Regions from separate parts of the Sodalis sp. RH24 genome, predicted to be linked through region 1. Evidence: predicted binding sites of a transcription regulator. Region 1 holds the regulator's gene; each other region holds the start of a gene.

What was found. The regulator Fur, encoded in region 1, represses iron uptake genes when iron is present. The targets are predictions, from matches to a motif close to ATAATAATGAGAACNACTATCAA.
Region 2: a site for Fur is predicted at 1,701-1,723, ahead of fepD (Fe(3+)-siderophore ABC transporter permease). Genes of this name have one in related genera too.
Region 3: a site for Fur is predicted at 1,815-1,837, ahead of bfd (bacterioferritin-associated ferredoxin). Genes of this name have one in related genera too.
Region 4: a site for Fur is predicted at 1,552-1,574, ahead of exbB (tol-pal system-associated acyl-CoA thioesterase). Genes of this name have one in related genera too.

Annotation. Positions count from the first base shown of each region.
Region 1 is NZ_CP178729.1:2,027,237-2,031,414, reverse strand. Features, by position in the region: gene alsR (transcriptional repressor AlsR) at 1-751, opposite strand, end outside; gene fur (ferric iron uptake transcriptional regulator) at 1,314-1,784, opposite strand; gene fldA (flavodoxin FldA) at 2,140-2,655, opposite strand; gene ybfE (LexA regulated protein) at 2,834-3,133, opposite strand; gene ACL2XG_RS09345 (alpha/beta fold hydrolase) at 3,341-4,105, opposite strand.
Region 2 is NZ_CP178729.1:2,956,696-2,960,873, forward strand. Features, by position in the region: gene fepB (Fe2+-enterobactin ABC transporter substrate-binding protein) at 1-255, shown strand, start outside; gene entS (enterobactin transporter EntS) at 330-1,613, opposite strand; gene fepD (Fe(3+)-siderophore ABC transporter permease) at 1,746-2,732, shown strand; gene fepG (iron-enterobactin ABC transporter permease) at 2,732-3,733, shown strand; gene ACL2XG_RS13525 (ATP-binding cassette domain-containing protein) at 3,730-4,178, shown strand, end outside.
Region 3 is NZ_CP178729.1:4,111,498-4,115,675, forward strand. Features, by position in the region: gene fusA (elongation factor G) at 1-439, shown strand, start outside; gene tuf (elongation factor Tu) at 511-1,695, shown strand; gene bfd (bacterioferritin-associated ferredoxin) at 1,870-2,064, shown strand; gene bfr (bacterioferritin) at 2,138-2,617, shown strand; gene ACL2XG_RS18570 (prepilin peptidase) at 2,759-3,502, opposite strand; gene rpsJ (30S ribosomal protein S10) at 3,849-4,160, shown strand.
Region 4 is NZ_CP178729.1:4,334,848-4,339,025, forward strand. Features, by position in the region: gene metC (cystathionine beta-lyase) at 1-1,221, opposite strand, end outside; gene exbB (tol-pal system-associated acyl-CoA thioesterase) at 1,648-2,604, shown strand; gene exbD (TonB system transport protein ExbD) at 2,608-3,033, shown strand; gene ACL2XG_RS19725 (SDR family oxidoreductase) at 3,094-3,993, opposite strand.

The DNA of each region.
Region 1 (4,178 bases):
CGTTTCTGCCTAATAACGGCGTTTCCGGCGCCGGTGAACAAATATTAAAATCAGCCAGCTGGGCTATGGGGGAATTGCTGCTATGGGTAATACAAATGATCTTGGCCCCATTATCCTTGGCAATCGACACCACCCGTTTCAGATCGCTGGTGCGGCCCGAATGGGATACCACCAACGCCACATCGCCCGGTTGCAACAGGGAGGCCGACATCATCATCAAATGCGCGTCCAGGTAGGCATTGCAACGCAAGCCGATTTTCAGGAATTTATGCTGCACGTCCGCGCAAATGGAATTAGAGCCGCCGACGCCGTACAGCTCGCGCTGATGGCCGGCAAAAAAGCATTGGGCCGCCTGCTGGATGACGTTGGCGTCGACTATCGCCTGGCCTTCGACAATGGTGCGTACGGTCAGGTTAAACACTTTGTTGACCACATCCTCCGGGCTGTCGGTGGGCGAGAGTTCGGCGGTGATATCATGGTCGGCATGATCGAAATACTCGACGATGGCGCTGCGCAGCTGGCGAAAGCCGCTGAAACCGAGAATTTTCGACACCTTGACAATCATGGCTTCCGACAGGCCCAGACTCAGGGCCACCTCTTTGATCCCCGAGACGTCGGTGAGGTTGCCGGGAGATAAAAACCACTCCACTATCCGGCTTTCGTTTTCAGTCATGCCTTCTTGTTTAATACGAATATAAGGAGCAATGCCTATGCCGCGCGGCATATCGTTTTGCAGTTCCGCATCATTCATCTGGACTATCTCTGGTGATTAACATTGCCTGTCACTATATCACCATGGCGAAAGTTTAAAATCTGCTGCGAACTTCACGTTTTTTATTAATTTATAAATTAACTTTTTGTGTAAAAATCGAGTCATCGATCCGGGTTAATTTCAGGAAGGTATTTTTGGCTATATTAATTCAATAAAATCATATAATTAAAATGTATCTTTTGTTGTCGCTTACTGCTGACAGCGAAAAATAGCTTTATCATCAGATTCACAGAATAATTTACCCGGTGAAAAAATCGCAATAAAAACGCTGTCGTTTCAATGGATTACGCAAATTAGCCCAAAATAGCGTCCCAGGGCCTCTATTTATTCTTTATTTATTTTTATTTTCTGTGAAGTTTTCTGGAGTTTGCCGGCGGTGAGCACGGCGGTGATTGGCGGATACGACGCTTGTCGACGCGCTTCGGGAAGGAAACGTTACCAGGGAAGGGGACGGGCGGCGTTTAGCCTCATTGAAAAAATCGTTGCAGGGTGAGAAAGCGGCGCGATAACAGCCGCTTTGGAGAAACGGACCGCGCCGCGGTTATTCTTTTACGCCGTTGAGCATATCGGCGTGATCGTGCAGCGTTTCGTCTTCGCGGCAGTTGCCGATTTCACAATGCCCATACAGATATAAGCTATGGTTGGTCAGCTTGATATTGTGCCTTTTGGCAATATCACGCTGGCGCGCTTCGATGAACTCGTCGCGAAATTCGATAACCTTGCCGCAGTCCAGACAGATCAGGTGGTCATGATGATACTGTTGCGTCAGTTCAAAAACGGATTTGCCGCCTTCAAAATTGTGGCGGGTTACGATACCGGCGTCGTCAAATTGGTTTAGCACGCGATATACCGTGGCCAGGCCGATTTCCTCACCCATATCGATCAGTTTTTTGTACAGATCTTCCGCACTGACGTGATGGCATTCCGGATCTTGCAACACTTCCAGAATCTTCAGTCTGGGAAGGGTGACTTTCAGGCCGGCCTTCTTCAATGCAATATTATTGTCAGTCATGCGGGTTTAGTCCTGTTACTTTGATAATCTGATTGTAGGCTAACTTAGCCTATAACATCGGTCGGCCCGAAAAATGTGACGCCGTCTCATTATAAGACTGCCTGTCCAAAATGAAAACCGCGCCTTGTTAACAACTATAGCCCGTTTCAGGGGGCGAATTCTGCAACATTTTGCTAAAAAGGGTGGAACCGCTGCGCTATTGTACCGCGTTGTGGATAAAAGTTAAAAACTTGTATCTATTAATTTGAAAGGATTTAGTTATCAGTGAGGTTGGCGGCGCCGTCCCGACGCCATGACGGCAACCGATTCTCTTGCCGGGCGCCGTCGCGACGGCACCCTCCCGCACGGCTTGACTTTAGCTGAGCTGCAATTCAGCGCTGATTTGCTTCACCCAGCCGTCCACGCGTTCATTGGTCAGCTCGGGCTGGCGGTCTTCGTCAATGGCCAGGCCGATGAAGTGATTGTCGTCCGCCAGTCCTTTCGACGCTTCGAAATGATAGCCGGCGGTGGGCCAGTGACCGACGATGGTCGCGCCGTTGGGCTCGATAATGTCGCGAATGGTGCCCATGGCGTCACAGAAATATTCGGCGTAATCCTCCTGATCGCCACAGCCGAACAGCGCCACTTTTTTGCCGGAGAAATCTATTTCTTCCAGGGTGGGGAAAAAATCATCCCAGTCACATTGCGCTTCGCCGTAGTACCAGGTCGGGATGCCGAGCAGCAGGGTGTCGAACCGCGCCAGGTCTTCTTTACTGCTTTTGGCAATGTCATGAACTTCGGCAACATCCGCACCCAGTTGCTTCTGAATCATTTTGGCAATATTTTCGGTATTGCCGGTGTCACTGCCAAAAAAAATGCCTACAGTTGCCATGAATTTGAAAACCTCTTAAATATTATGGATATGTTCCGTAACAGAATCAGCGATGCTCTGCGGCAATCATAGCAGACCCTTATGCGGGGAGAAACTCGCCGGCCGGGTTTTGTCGCAAATTTGCCCCGTTCGCGGCCTTGGGCCCTGGACGGGATGGCGCTTTACCGGGCCGGCAAGTTTACTCCGGATGCGGATCCGCGCCTTGCTGCCGTTCAAGCTCGGCCAGTAAAATCAATTCGATCAGCTCGCTGCGCGACAGGTTTTGCCGGTAGGCCAGCTCATTTAACGCATCCACCGCCTCGGCGTTGATTTTCAGCTCCACCCGGCGCAGGCCGCGCTTTTTATCCCGGCGCAGCTGGTTACGCTTGTTGATGCGCAACTGCTCATCGCGGGACAGGGGGTTGGTCTTCGGTCTTCCCGGGCGCCGCTCATCGATAAATAAATCCAGGGTGGTGCGGTCCGTTTGTTCTTTTGCCATAGGTCATGAAGGGATTGTGCATCAAGAAGCAGGCGGGCAAACCCCGTCCGGCGGCGTGGCTGGCTACGCCGCCGGACGCGCATCGCCCGTAACGTTATGTTTTATGTACGCCGGGGCTGCCATAAAACACAGCGGGCCATGTTACCCCAGCCCGGTAGCAAACGACAATATTAAACTCGCCGGCGCTAATCCCGGCGGCGGCCCGGCCTATTCTTCCAGGAAACGGGCCAGGGCGCGCATGAGCGCCGCGGGTTTTTCCGCATGAACCCAATGACCGGCGCCGGCGACCACATGCGCCCGCGCCCGGGGGAACTGGCGTTGGATCGCCTGGCGGTAACCGTCGTCCAGATAGGGCGATTTTTCACCGCGGATAAACAGCACCGGCCCTAGCCAGGGCGCCGACTCCCGCCAGCCGATAAGCGCCGGATAGTTATCCCACAGCGCCTCGACGTTAAACCGCCACCGGCCCTGGTGAAAGGATTTCAGCAAAAACTGGATGGTTTCCTCATCAAGGGCGTCATGGCGCATGAGCGCCGCCGCCTCCGTGCGCTGTGTGACGCCCGCCGCCTCGACGCGCCTGAGCGCGGCGAAGACGTTGTCATGGTGACGGGTGGGGTAGGCCACCGGCGCCATATCGATAACCGCCAGCCGCGCAACGCGGCCGGGCGCCTGGGCGGCGAGGGTCATGGCGACCTTGCCGCCCATGGAATGGCCGATGAGGTGACCGGCGTCGATATGCAACGCATCAAGCAATTCGATCACGTCCCGGCTCATGGCGGCGTAACCGGCATCGTGGTCATGGGGGGACAAGCCGTGATTGCGCAGATCAATCTGCAGGGTGGCGTGGTGTTCCCCAAGCGGCCTGGCCAGCACGCCCAGGTTATCAAGGCTACCGAACAGCCCGTGCAGCAATATCACCGGCAGTGCTTCACCCGGCTGCCGGGCAGGTTGCAGACGATAGTGTAATTTCATCCTGATCCTCATGGCGATAACAGAGCCTGATAGCCTATCATGAGTTATCCGTCCCGCGGCCGTAAAAAAACCG
Region 2 (4,178 bases), 930 kb from region 1:
AGCATGGGCGTGCGCAAGGACATCGTCCAGCTGTCCGGCGAAAACCTGGCCGCCGGCCTGAACGGGCAAGCCTTCCTGCTGTTTGCCGGCGATGACGCCAGCGCCCGGTTGCTCTTGGCCAATCCGTTCCTGGCGCATCTGCCGGCGGTGCAAAACCGCCGGGTCTACGCCCTTGGCAACGACACCTTCCGCCTTGATTACTACAGCGCCAGCAATGTGCTGGCCCGCCTGGAACAGCTGTTCGCCAAGCCGTGATCTTTCCCCGTCCTGCCGCGTGGCTAACCGCGTCATGCCGCGGCCATTCCCGGCCGGGCGGGGATTCATGGCGGTTATGGCTCACTGCGGCCGGCGGGCGGGATTTCATCCGCCGGCCGGCCCTGATCCCGATGCCGCGCCATATCCACGGCGCGCAGGCCCCGCAGCGCCAGCGCCGGCAGTAGCCCCGCCAGGGCCGCCGCCAGGCCGAACGCCGCGGCGGCCAGCCCCGGCGGCATCAGGGTGCCCAATCCCCCCAATACCAGCGCCCCCAGCGCGTCGCCGGTGACGTTCTGCGCGGTCCACAGGCCGTTGATGCGGCCCAGCAGATGATCCGGCGTCAGCTGTTGTATCAATGCATATTGCAGCAGCGAGTTGATGGCGCTGAAATAACCAAAGCCCGCCAGACACAGCAGCGCCAGCGCGTAGAACGGCATCAGGCTGCATGCCGCGACGCAGATAAACGCCATGACGGCGGTAAGCAACAGCATTCTTCCCGGCCGCGCCGTGGCGGCGACGCGGCCGCTGGTAAACGCGCCTATCGCCGCGCCCAGGGGCACCGCCGCGTACATCAACCCCAGCCGGGCGGCGTTGATATGCCAGCTTATCGCCAGCGCCGGGTAAAGCACCCGTACCGCGCTTGCCATGGTCAGCAATGCGCCGATCAGCGCCACCAGGCCGATGGTTTTATGACGAAACAGATAGGCCATGCCGCCGGCCAGCGCGTGTAACGGGTGTTCCCGGGGCTGGGGAGGCGGCGCCAGCCTGGGCAGGCGCAGCAGCGGCAACAGCGTCAGCAGCGTGCCGAGCGCCGCCAGCCCGTAGTTCCAGGCCACCCCGCCGGAGGCGATGACCAGGCCGCCCGCCGCCGGTGATAAAATGGCGCCGAAGCGCACGGTCAGCATGCTGATGGCGCCCGCCTGCATGACATTTTCCCGCCCGACCAGCGACGGCGTGGCGGCCAGCAGCGCCGTCACCCCCACCGCGCCAAAAAAACCATCCCACACCGCCAGCAGATAAATCGCGAACAGGGACGGTACCGGCAGCAGCGCGTTAAGGCACAGGCCGATAAACCCCACCCCGCAGGTTGCGCGGGCAAACAGGATAAGCCCGCGCCGCTCGCGGCGATCCGCCATCACCCCGCCGGCCAGCAGGCCGACGAACATACCGCCGCCCGCCAGCGTCACCGCCAGCCCGACCTGCAGGGTGGACCCCGTCATGGCCTGTATCTGCACCGGCACCGCCACCGCCAGCATGCCGAGCGCCAGGATGGACAAAAACCGCGCGATAAAAACCGCCCGGAAGGCGGGGTGGGTTTTCAGCAGGCTGATATCGAGTAAATACGAGGGTTTTTGCATAAGACGCTAACTATCCGGGGAATTCGACGCCACTGGGCGCTGCAATCAGGGAAGCAGTCATGCTATCATAAGTTATTGCGAGTAATAACGATAATAAATATCATTATCATATAATTTATGGTTTAGCCTTTTATGCGCCATTATTACGGATTGCTGTTAAGCGGCGTGCTGTTGGCATTATTGATGGCGGCGAGCCTGTTTATCGGCGCCAAAACCATTCCCGCCGACCAGGTATTGCCCGCGCTGACCGGCGCCTGCCGCAGCCCGGATTGTATTATTATCCTCGAGAGCCGCCTGCCGCGCACGCTGGCCGGGTTGCTTGCGGGCATCGCCCTGGGGCTGTCCGGCGCCCTGATGCAAACCCTGACCCGCAATCCGCTGGCCGACCCCGGCATTCTTGGCGTCAACGCCGGCGCGGGGTTCGCCGTGGTGCTGGGCATCACCTTTTTCGGCGCCGCCTCCATCGATCGCTACCTGTGGTTTGCCTTTGCCGGCGCGCTGGCCGCCGCCCTGCTGGTGGCGTTAATCGGCGCGGCAGGCGGCGGGCGGCTGAACCCCATTCGCCTCACCCTGGCGGGCGTGGCGCTGGGCGCGGTGCTGGACGGCATGGCCTCCGGTATTTCCTTGCTCAATCCCCTGGTCTACGACCAATTGCGCTTCTGGCAGGCCGGTTCGCTGGATATCCGCAGCATGGCGGCGGTAAACGCCGTTATCTGGCCTATCGTCCTGGGCACCGGTCTGACGCTTTGGCTAACGCGGGCGCTCAATACCCTGGGCATGGGCAGCGAACTGGCGACGGCGCTGGGCTCGCGGGTGGGCCTGACGCAGCTGCTCGGCCTGGCGGCCATTACCCTGTTATGCGGCGCGGCTACGGCGCTGGCGGGGCCGATAGCCTTTATCGGGCTGATGATGCCGCATATCGCGCGCTGGATAGCCGGCCCGGACCACCGCTGGCTGCTGCCCTGGACGCTGCTGCTTACGCCGCTGCTGCTGCTGGGCAGCGATATGGCGGGCCGGGTGATGGTGCCCGGCGAGCTGCGCGTATCGGTGATAACGGCGCTGCTCGGCGCGCCGGTGCTGATAGCCCTGGTACGCCGCCACCGGATGATAAGCCGGTGATGCTGGCGAACCGGCACGCCCGGATCAGGACGTCGCTGACCGTCGGCATCCTGCTGCTTGCCTGCCTTGCGCTGGCGATTTACGCCCTCGGCGCCGGGTCGCTCCCGCTTCCGGCCCGGCAGGTGGTGGACGCCCTGCGCGGCGCGGCGGCGCACAATATCCAGGTTATCGTGACGCAATGGCGGCTGCCCAGGGTGGCGATGGCGTTATTGCTGGGCGCGGCGTTGGGCGCCAGCGGCGCTATTTTCCAGTCGTTGATGCGCAACCCGCTCGGCAGCCCGGATGTCATGGGTTTCAATACCGGCGCGCACAGCGCCGTATTGATAGCGATAGTGCTGTTCAACAGCAGCTATCTGGGCATAACCGGCGCGGCCCTTGCCGGCGGCCTGCTGACCGCCGCCATAGTCTACCTGCTGGCCTGGCGCAACGGCATCCAGACCTTCCGGCTCATTATCGTCGGCATTGCCGTTCGCGCCCTGCTGGTATCGCTTAACACCTGGCTGGTGGTCAGCGCTTCGCTGGAATCCGCCCTGACCGCCGGGCTATGGAGCGCCGGATCGCTTAACGGCATGACCTGGGCGAAATGCCCGCCGGTGGCCGTGCCGATTGTCCTGGCCTTTGCCCTGGCCCTGGCTTTGTCGCGGCGCATGCGCCTGTTGGAAATGGGCGATGACGCCGCCTGCGCGCTCGGCGTGCCGGTGGAAAGATCGCGACTAGGATTGATGCTGGCGGGCGTGGCCCTGACCGCCGCCGCCACGGCCGCCGCCGGCCCCATTTCCTTTATCGCCCTGGTGGCGCCGCAGATTTCACGCCGCCTGGCGGGCAGCCAAACCCTGGCGATCCCCCTGGCGGCCCTGACCGGCGCGCTGCTGTTGCTGGCGGCCGACCTCGCCGCACAGCGTATGTTTACGCCTTATCAGCTTCCGGTCGGGGTGGTTACCGTCAGCATCGGCGGCCTCTATCTGATCGGCTTATTAATCCGGGAGTCGCGAAAAAAATGAGCGCCCTTACCCCGTCGTCCAGCCGCCTGCGGGCGGAAAATCTTACGCTCGCCTATGATAAAAAAGTGATTGCCCGCGATCTGTCCATCACCATCCCCGATGGTGAACTGACGGTGATCATCGGCCCCAACGCCTGCGGCAAATCGACGTTGCTGCGCACGCTCAGCCGCCTGATGCGGCCAGGCGAGGGCACCGTATGGCTGGACGGCCGGGAGATCGGCGCCTACGCCACCAAGGAGGTGGCGCGGCGCCTGGGATTGTTGCCGCAAAGCTCCAGCGCGCCCGGGGATATCACGGTGGGCGATCTGGTGGCGCGCGGACGCTACCCGCATCAATCGCTATTAAGCCGCTGGAGCGGGCGCGATGAACAAGCGGTGCAGGAAGCGATGCGCGCCACCGGCGTCGCCGGGCTGGCGGAACGGCCGGTGGATACCCTGTCCGGCGG
Region 3 (4,178 bases), 2.1 Mb from region 1:
GAAAAACGGCGTTCTGGCCGGATATCCGATTGTGGACGTCCGTGTTGCGGCCTTCGATGGTTCATACCACGAAGTCGACTCCTCGGAAATGGCGTTTAAAATTGCCGGTTCCATGGCGTTTAAAGAAGGCTTCATGAAAGCGAAACCAGTTCTGCTGGAACCTATCATGAAAGTTGAAGTTGAAACGCCTGAAGACTACATGGGTGACGTTATCGGTGACTTGAACCGTCGTCGCGGCATGATCGACGGCATGGAAGATACTGCGACCGGCAAGACCGTTCGTGCGCAGGTCCCCTTGTCTGAAATGTTTGGATATGCTACAGATCTGCGTTCACAGACTCAGGGCCGTGCTTCTTACTCCATGGAGTTCCTGAAGTACAATGAAGCACCGAACAATGTTGCTCAGGCCATTATCGAAGCCCGTAAAGCCGGTAAATAAGCTTTAGGGTCTACAATTAATATCCCGTGCTCTTTCCAATGGGGGAGAGCATAAGAGTAAGGAATATAGCCGTGTCTAAAGAAAAGTTCCAACGCACAAAACCGCACGTTAACGTCGGCACCATCGGTCACGTCGACCATGGTAAAACCACCCTGACCGCCGCCATCACCACCGTGCTGGCCAAAGCTTACGGCGGCAGCGCCCGTGCCTTCGATCAGATCGACAACGCACCGGAAGAAAAAGCCCGTGGTATCACCATCAACACGTCCCACGTTGAATACGATACCCCGGCCCGCCACTACGCGCACGTAGACTGCCCGGGACACGCCGACTATGTGAAAAACATGATCACCGGCGCCGCCCAGATGGATGGCGCAATCCTGGTGGTTGCCGCAACCGACGGCCCGATGCCGCAGACCCGCGAACACATCCTGCTGGCTCGCCAGGTAGGCGTTCCTTACATCATCGTCTTCATGAACAAATGCGACATGGTCGATGACGAAGAACTGCTGGAACTGGTTGAAATGGAAGTGCGCGAACTGCTGTCCCAGTACGACTTCCCAGGCGACGACACCCCGGTAATCCGTGGTTCCGCGCTGAAAGCACTGGAAGGCGACGAAGCCTGGACCTCTAAAATCATCGAACTGGCCGAAGCCCTGGATACCTACATCCCGGAACCGGTACGTGCGATTGACAAGCCGTTCCTGCTGCCTATCGAAGACGTATTCTCCATCTCCGGCCGCGGCACCGTGGTAACCGGTCGTGTGGAACGCGGCATCGTTAAAGTGGGCGAAGAAGTTGAAATCGTCGGCATCAAGGCCACCATCAAGACCACTTGTACCGGCGTTGAAATGTTCCGTAAACTGCTGGACGAAGGCCGTGCCGGTGAAAACGTCGGCGTCCTGCTGCGCGGCACCAAGCGTGACGACGTGGAACGCGGCCAGGTACTGGCTAAACCGGGTTCAATCCACCCGCATACCCAGTTCGAATCCGAAGTCTACATCCTGTCCAAGGATGAAGGCGGCCGTCATACGCCGTTCTTCAAAGGCTACCGTCCTCAGTTCTACTTCCGTACCACTGACGTGACCGGTACCATCGAACTGCCGGAAGGCGTGGAAATGGTTATGCCTGGCGACAACATCAAAATGGTTGTTAACCTGATTGCTCCGATCGCCATGGACGACGGCCTGCGTTTCGCTATTCGCGAAGGCGGCCGTACCGTTGGCGCCGGCGTGGTTGCCAAGGTTATCGCGTAAGACATTTCCGTTTTATGCAAAAAAGGGCGCCTTGGCGCCCTTTTTTTATTTGCTGCAAAAAGAAGCGGTTATTTACCGGCGACGGATATTTACAAAACAAAAATAGTTCTGCTATTGAAATGACACTCGTTCTCATTTAAATTATGCCTAATTTGATTTTAATGAGTATGAAAAATGTACGTTTGTTTGTGTAATGCGGTAAGCGATACTGCCATACGCAAGGCGGTAAGAAACTACCAACCGAAGACGTTTCAAGAACTTAAAAGTGTCGTGCCGGTGGCGAATAAATGCGGTAAATGCGCATGCAAGGCCCGGTTGGTTATGGAAGACGAATTACAGCAGTTAGTGCCGTTTGAAAAAATTGCATAATTAGTAGGGTTATTACCTTGATTTACTCTGACGCGGTTATATTCTGTACATTACCGCAACGGAGGAGTGAATTATGAAAGGCGATGACCAAATTATCACCCATCTCAATACCCTGCTTGGCAACGAGCTGGTAGCCATCAATCAGTACTTCCTGCACGCCCGTATGTTTAAGAACTGGGGGCTGATGCGTCTGAACGACATTGAATACCACGAATCCATCGATGAAATGAAGCACGCCGATCGTTATATCGAGCGTATTCTTTTCCTGGAGGGACTGCCTAACCTGCAGGATCTGGGCACACTTAACATCGGGCAAAATGTCGAGGAAATGCTGCGTTCGGATTTGAACCTGGAACTGCAGGGCGCGCAGGATCTGCGCGAAGGCATCTCTTATGCCGACAGCGTCCGGGATTATGTCACCCGCGATCTGCTGATCGAGATATTGGCGGACGAAGAGCACCATATCGATTTCCTGGAAACCGAACTGGATTTAATCAAACTGGTCGGCCTGCAGAACTATCTCCAGTCCCAGTTAAAAGATGCGGCGCAATAGGCGTCAGGCTGTTCCCCGCTAAATAATGATAAAGCAACGCCTGCGCATGATGCGACGGTTATGACCGATACGCATCGGCTCCTGGCTGCCGCGTTTCCGGCGTAACCTGGCCGCATTGTCATGTGCGGCCGGGCAGTGGCGCTAAGGGCCGATGTATATCCACCAGCCTGCCAGCGCCAGGCAGGGACCAAAGGGAATGTCTTTATCCGCCGTCCGGCGCCGCAGCCACCACGCTATCCCGGTCAGCGCCGCGCTCGCGCATAACAGCGGCAACGCTTGCCATCCCAGCCAGGCCCCCAGCCCGCTCAGCAGCTTGATATCGCCGCCGCCCAGCCCCGCGTAGCCTCTCACCCGGTAAAACACCCCGTTCAGCAGCCACAGGCCGCCGCCGCCGCACAGCGCGCCCAGCAGGCCGACATAGAGCGATTGCGGCTCGCCAAGCGGGCTTAGCAGTCCGCACAGCAGGAAGGGCAGGGTAAGCCGGTCGGGCAGCAGCAGGGTATGATAGTCAATCCAGCTCAGCGTTAATAAAAACCAGCTGAACACCAGGCCGCTCACCAGGCGTTCCGCCGGCAGGGCGGCGAACGCCGCCAGGAACGCCAGCGCGCAGCTTGCCTCGCAGCGCCGTTTCCACATCTGACGGGACAGCATTGTCCACGCGGCGCGGCGGGCCCCAGGCGCCGCGGAAGCCCGCTGGCCGGAGATCGCCGTAAGCCGGCCATACGCCAACCGTCCCCCGCCGGCGCAACCGCCGCCCGGCAGTGGCCCGCGCCGCGCCGCCGTGGCGCCTGGCAGCGCGCGGGCCCATCCGAGAATGCGCCGGGCGAGATGGCCCATGATGACGCCATACAAGAGCAGGCAGAAAACCGACAATACCGTTATCACGCGCGCCTTCCTTCCCTTATCCCGGCATCCCAGCTGGCATAAGCCTGCCTGAAATCGGCGCCGCCGCCCATTCTGCCCCTGCGGAAATGGAATGAGCGCCGGTTTCCGGCGTTTTTTACCGTATCGTCGCTTGCTTCATGAGCAAATTAACGTATAATGCGCGGGCTTGTCTCATAGACATAAGAAACAAGCCGACTCAATGAGTCCGCGCTGGCCGCGAAGGCGGTAAGCCAGCACACAACATCCCCGATATGGGGATAATACTGAATGATTACACTCCCCCATCAATCGAAATGGGTGCGAGGAGTAATTTTCTACGTTTATAAATAATTGGAGCTCTGGTCTCATGCAGAACCAAAGAATCCGTATCCGTTTGAAAGCGTTTGATCATCGTTTGATCGATCAATCAACCGCGGAAATAGTCGAGACTGCCAAACGTACCGGTGCTCAGGTACGGGGTCCGATCCCGCTGCCGACCCGCAAAGAGCGCTTTACCGTTCTGATTTCTCCGCACGTCAATAAAGATGCGCGCGATCAGTATGAGATTCGCACTCATAAGCGTCTGGTTGACATCGTTGAGCCAACCGAAAAAACCGTTGATGCTCTGATGCGTCTGGATCTGGCTGCTGGTGTTGATGTGCAGATCAGCCTGGGTTAATCAGGTCACCAAACGATT
Region 4 (4,178 bases), 2.3 Mb from region 1:
TAGACCTGATCCCGGGTATGCGCGATGAGACGCTTCCTCAATCCTGGCGAAACCGGCGGCGAGATCGGCGATCAGGTCATCGGTATTTTCCAGGCCGATATGTAGCCTGACCAGGGTGCCGGTAAAGTCGACTCCGCCGGCGGGGCGGATAGCCGCGATGTCCTCGGGCTGGTTGGCCAGGATCAGCGATTCAAAACCACCCCATGAATAAGCCATGCTGAAATGGATGAAGTGATCGAGATAATACTCCAGTTGCGCCTGGCTCAGACGCGCTTTCAGCACAAAAGAGAACAGTCCGCTCGCGCCGGTGAAATCACGGACAAAAAACGCATGGCCTTTACAGCTGGGCAACGCCGGATGGTTGACCACCGCCACTTCCGGCCGGCCAGCCAGCCAGGAGGCTACCCGCAAGCCGTTCTCGGCGTGTTGCTTAAGACGCACGCCCAGGGTGCGCAGGCCGCGCGCGGCCATATACGCGCTATCGGCATCCACCATCTGACCCATCAAATACGATTGTTCGCGCAACTGATCCCAGCAGCGGTCGTTGGCGACCGCCGTGCCGAGCATGGCGTCGGAGTGACCGATAATATATTTGGTGCCGGCCTGGATGGAAATATCCACGCCCAGTTCCAGGGCCGGCAACAAAATGCCCGCCGCCCAGGTATTATCCAGCATAATCACGATATCGGGGTTGATCGCGCGAACGGCTTTCACGATCGCCGGGATATCCTGTACTTCCATGGTGATGGACCCCGGCGATTCCAGGAATACCACCCGCGTGTTTTCCTGGATTAAGGCGGCGATCCCGGCGCCTATCAGCGGATCGAACCAGGTGGTGGCGACATTCAGCTTGCCCAGGATATGGCGGCAAAAATCCGTGGTCGGCTCATAGACTGAGCCGGTAACCAGGATATGGTCGCCCGCCGAGACGAACGAGAGAATGGCATTGGTCACTGCCGCCGCGCCGCAGGGGTATAGGGCGCATCCCGCCCCGCCTTCCAGTTCCACCATGGCCTGCTGCAGGGAAAAATGGGTCAGCGTTCCGCGCCGGCCATAAAACAACTCGCCCTGGGCACGTCCGGCGGTGGCTTTTTTTTTCGCCTGGACCGAGTCAAAGACCAACGACGAGGCCCGCTGGATAACCGCATTGACCGACCCTTGGGTATATTTTTTATCCCTGCCGGCGGTAATCAACGCCGTCTCGATTTTCTTAGCCTTCATTATCCACGCTACGCCTTTAACTGATTGTCTGTACTGAAGGGTCCACCGGCGCAATGACGCTGGTGTTCGCTGTGCTACGTTAACATGAATACGCCGCGGCGGCAGGCGTTTTGGCCGGGCTGAAACGATTTATAATAATATTAATTTTGATTTAAAAAGAGGGATCCGGCATAAGCGCCGCCGCCGCCGTAACCCGCGCGTACGGGAACTGAACGGTTCTTTAACCGAAGTGTTAATAACGTTATTTTCCACGGCGAGGTGTTATTAGGTTGATGAGCGCAGGATAAATTTTATCGCGGGTTGTCGGTGGCGCAAGAATGGTTGATACAAATAATAATGAGAACCACTATCAATTCCCGTTCTGTTTGCTATCATTCTGGCTGGATTATTTTTTAGCAAAGTTTTAGGTGGAGGCGCAGCGTGAAAATGGCTGTTTTACAACGGGTCCAGGTCCTGTCCCAAAGGGCGCAGCGACGTGCTTATTCATTATCCGCAGTGTTGCGTGGCATGTCCGTCGCGACGCTTATGGTATTTGGCCTGACAGGGCCGGCCGCCGCCGCCGCGCCGGATACCGCCCCCGCGCCGATGGGAACCGCCGCCGTCGCCGCGCCGCAAAGGTTGCCGCAGGCGATACCTGTCGACGCCTCCGGCCAGCGGTTGCTGCCGCAGATGGATCTGTCGGTATGGGGTATGTATCAGCATGCCGATGTGGTGGTCAAGACCGTGATGATTGGGCTGCTGATTGCCTCCATCATCACCTGGGCGTTGTTTTTTGGTAAAAGCGCCGAACTGTCGTCGGCGAAACGCCGGCTGCGCCGCGAGATGGCGTCGCTTGCGGAGGTGAAGAGCCTGGACGAGGCTTTTTCGGCCGCGGCGGCATTTAAAGAAGCCAGCATCGCCGGCCGGCTGCTGGCCATGACGCAAAATGAGCTGGATCTCTCCGCCGAGTCTAACGACAGCAACGGCATTAAAGAGCGTGTCGCCTTCCGGCTGGAACGCAGCGTCGCGGCCACCAGCCGCGCGATGGGTAAAGGCAACGGTTTTCTGGCCACCATCGGCGCCATTTCGCCGTTTATCGGTTTATTCGGGACCGTTTGGGGCATCATGAACAGTTTTATCGGCATCGCCCATACCCAGACCACTAACCTGGCGGTAGTGGCGCCGGGCATTGCCGAGGCGCTGCTGGCCACGGCCATCGGTCTGTTCGCCGCTATCCCCGCCGTGGTTATCTATAATATTTTTGCGCGCACTATCGCCGGCTATAAAGCCATGGTGGGAGATTGCGCCGCGCAGGTTCTCCTGTTATTGGGCCGTGATTTGGATCTGGCCGCCAGCGCCGGGCGTCAAAGCGCGCATGCCGTGGCAAAGTTTCGGATAGGTTAAGCGATGGCAATGCACTTGAATGAAGACATTGACGGCGACGGGGAGATGCACGATATCAACGTGACGCCGTTTATCGACGTGATGTTGGTGTTGTTGATTATTTTTATGGTGGCCGCCCCGCTGGCAACGGTGGATATCCGGGTGGATTTGCCCAACTCCACCGCGGCCCCGCAGCCGCGTCCGGAAAAGCCGGTTTACCTGTCGGTAAAAGGGGATAAGCAGTTGTTCCTCGGTGATCAACCCGTCACACCGGCTAACCTGGCGACGTCGCTGGATACGCTGACCCAGGGCAATAAAGACACCACGATTTTTTTCCAGGCTGATAAAAGCGTTGATTACGAGACCTTGATGTCGGTAATGGATAACCTGCGCCAGGGAGGGTACTTCAAGGTGGGGTTGGTTGGGGCGGAATCCGGCGGCAAGCGCTAGGCTGCTGTGAATTCGGCGGCTTTGAGCCGGTGCTGGCGGGCCTGGCCCGCCATGGAACGGTTAGCTTAAGTGATTGCCGCCGGTGACGCCGTGGACTTCGGCCGTGACGTAGCTGGATTCCTGCGAAGCCAGATAGACATAGATGGGCGCCAGTTCGGCGGGTTGACCGGCACGGCCAAGCGGGGTCTGCGTGCCGAATGAAGGCAGCTTTTCGGTGGGCTGTCCGCCGGACACCTGCAATACGGTCCAAATGGGGCCGGGCGCCACGCAGTTAACCCTGATGCCTTTGGCGGCGACCTGTTTAGCCAGTCCGCGGGTAAAGTTCAGGATGGCGGCTTTGGTGGCCGCGTAATCCAGTAACGACGGACTGGGCTGGTAGGCCTGGATGGACGAGGTGGTAATGATGGACGCGCCGGCGGGCAGGTACGGCAACGCCGCCTTGGTCATCCAGAACAGTGAAAAGACATTGGTTTCAAACGTTTTGCGGAACTGTTCGGTCGTCAGATCGGCAATATCCTCCACCGCCGTTTGTTTCCCGGCCACCAGCGCCAGGATATCCAGCCCGCCCAGTTGGTTGTACGCATCTTCCACCACTTTGACATTTACCGACTCGTCGCTTAAATCACCGGGCAGCATAAATACTTTGCGTCCCGCTTCCTTAATCAGTTCCGCTACCTGTTCGGCGTCTTTATGTTCATCGGGATGATATGCCAGGGCGATATCCGCCCCTTCCCGGGCATAGGCGATGGCCACGGCGCGTCCGATGCCGGAATCAGCGCCGGTAACCAAGGCCTTGCGTCCGGCCAGGCGGCCGCTGCCGCGATAGGTTTGCTCACCGCAATCAGGAACCGGGGTCATGTCGGATTGTAGTCCAGGCGCGTCCTGGCGTTGTTCAGGAAAGTCCTCCCGGGTATATTGGGTCACGGGATTACGCATGGTATATTGATCAAAATCAGCCATCTTTCTCTCCTTTTAAATAATAAGCATACCTATTTAAACTTAAGCCTAGTTGATTTTCTGGATTTGTCGAATATAAAAATTTCGAGCGATTATTTTAATCTCAATTATAAATAATCATAAAAATGCCAATAGGTGCATTAATATTTGTTTAAAATTAATGGATATGTTCCAATTGGCTAAATCAC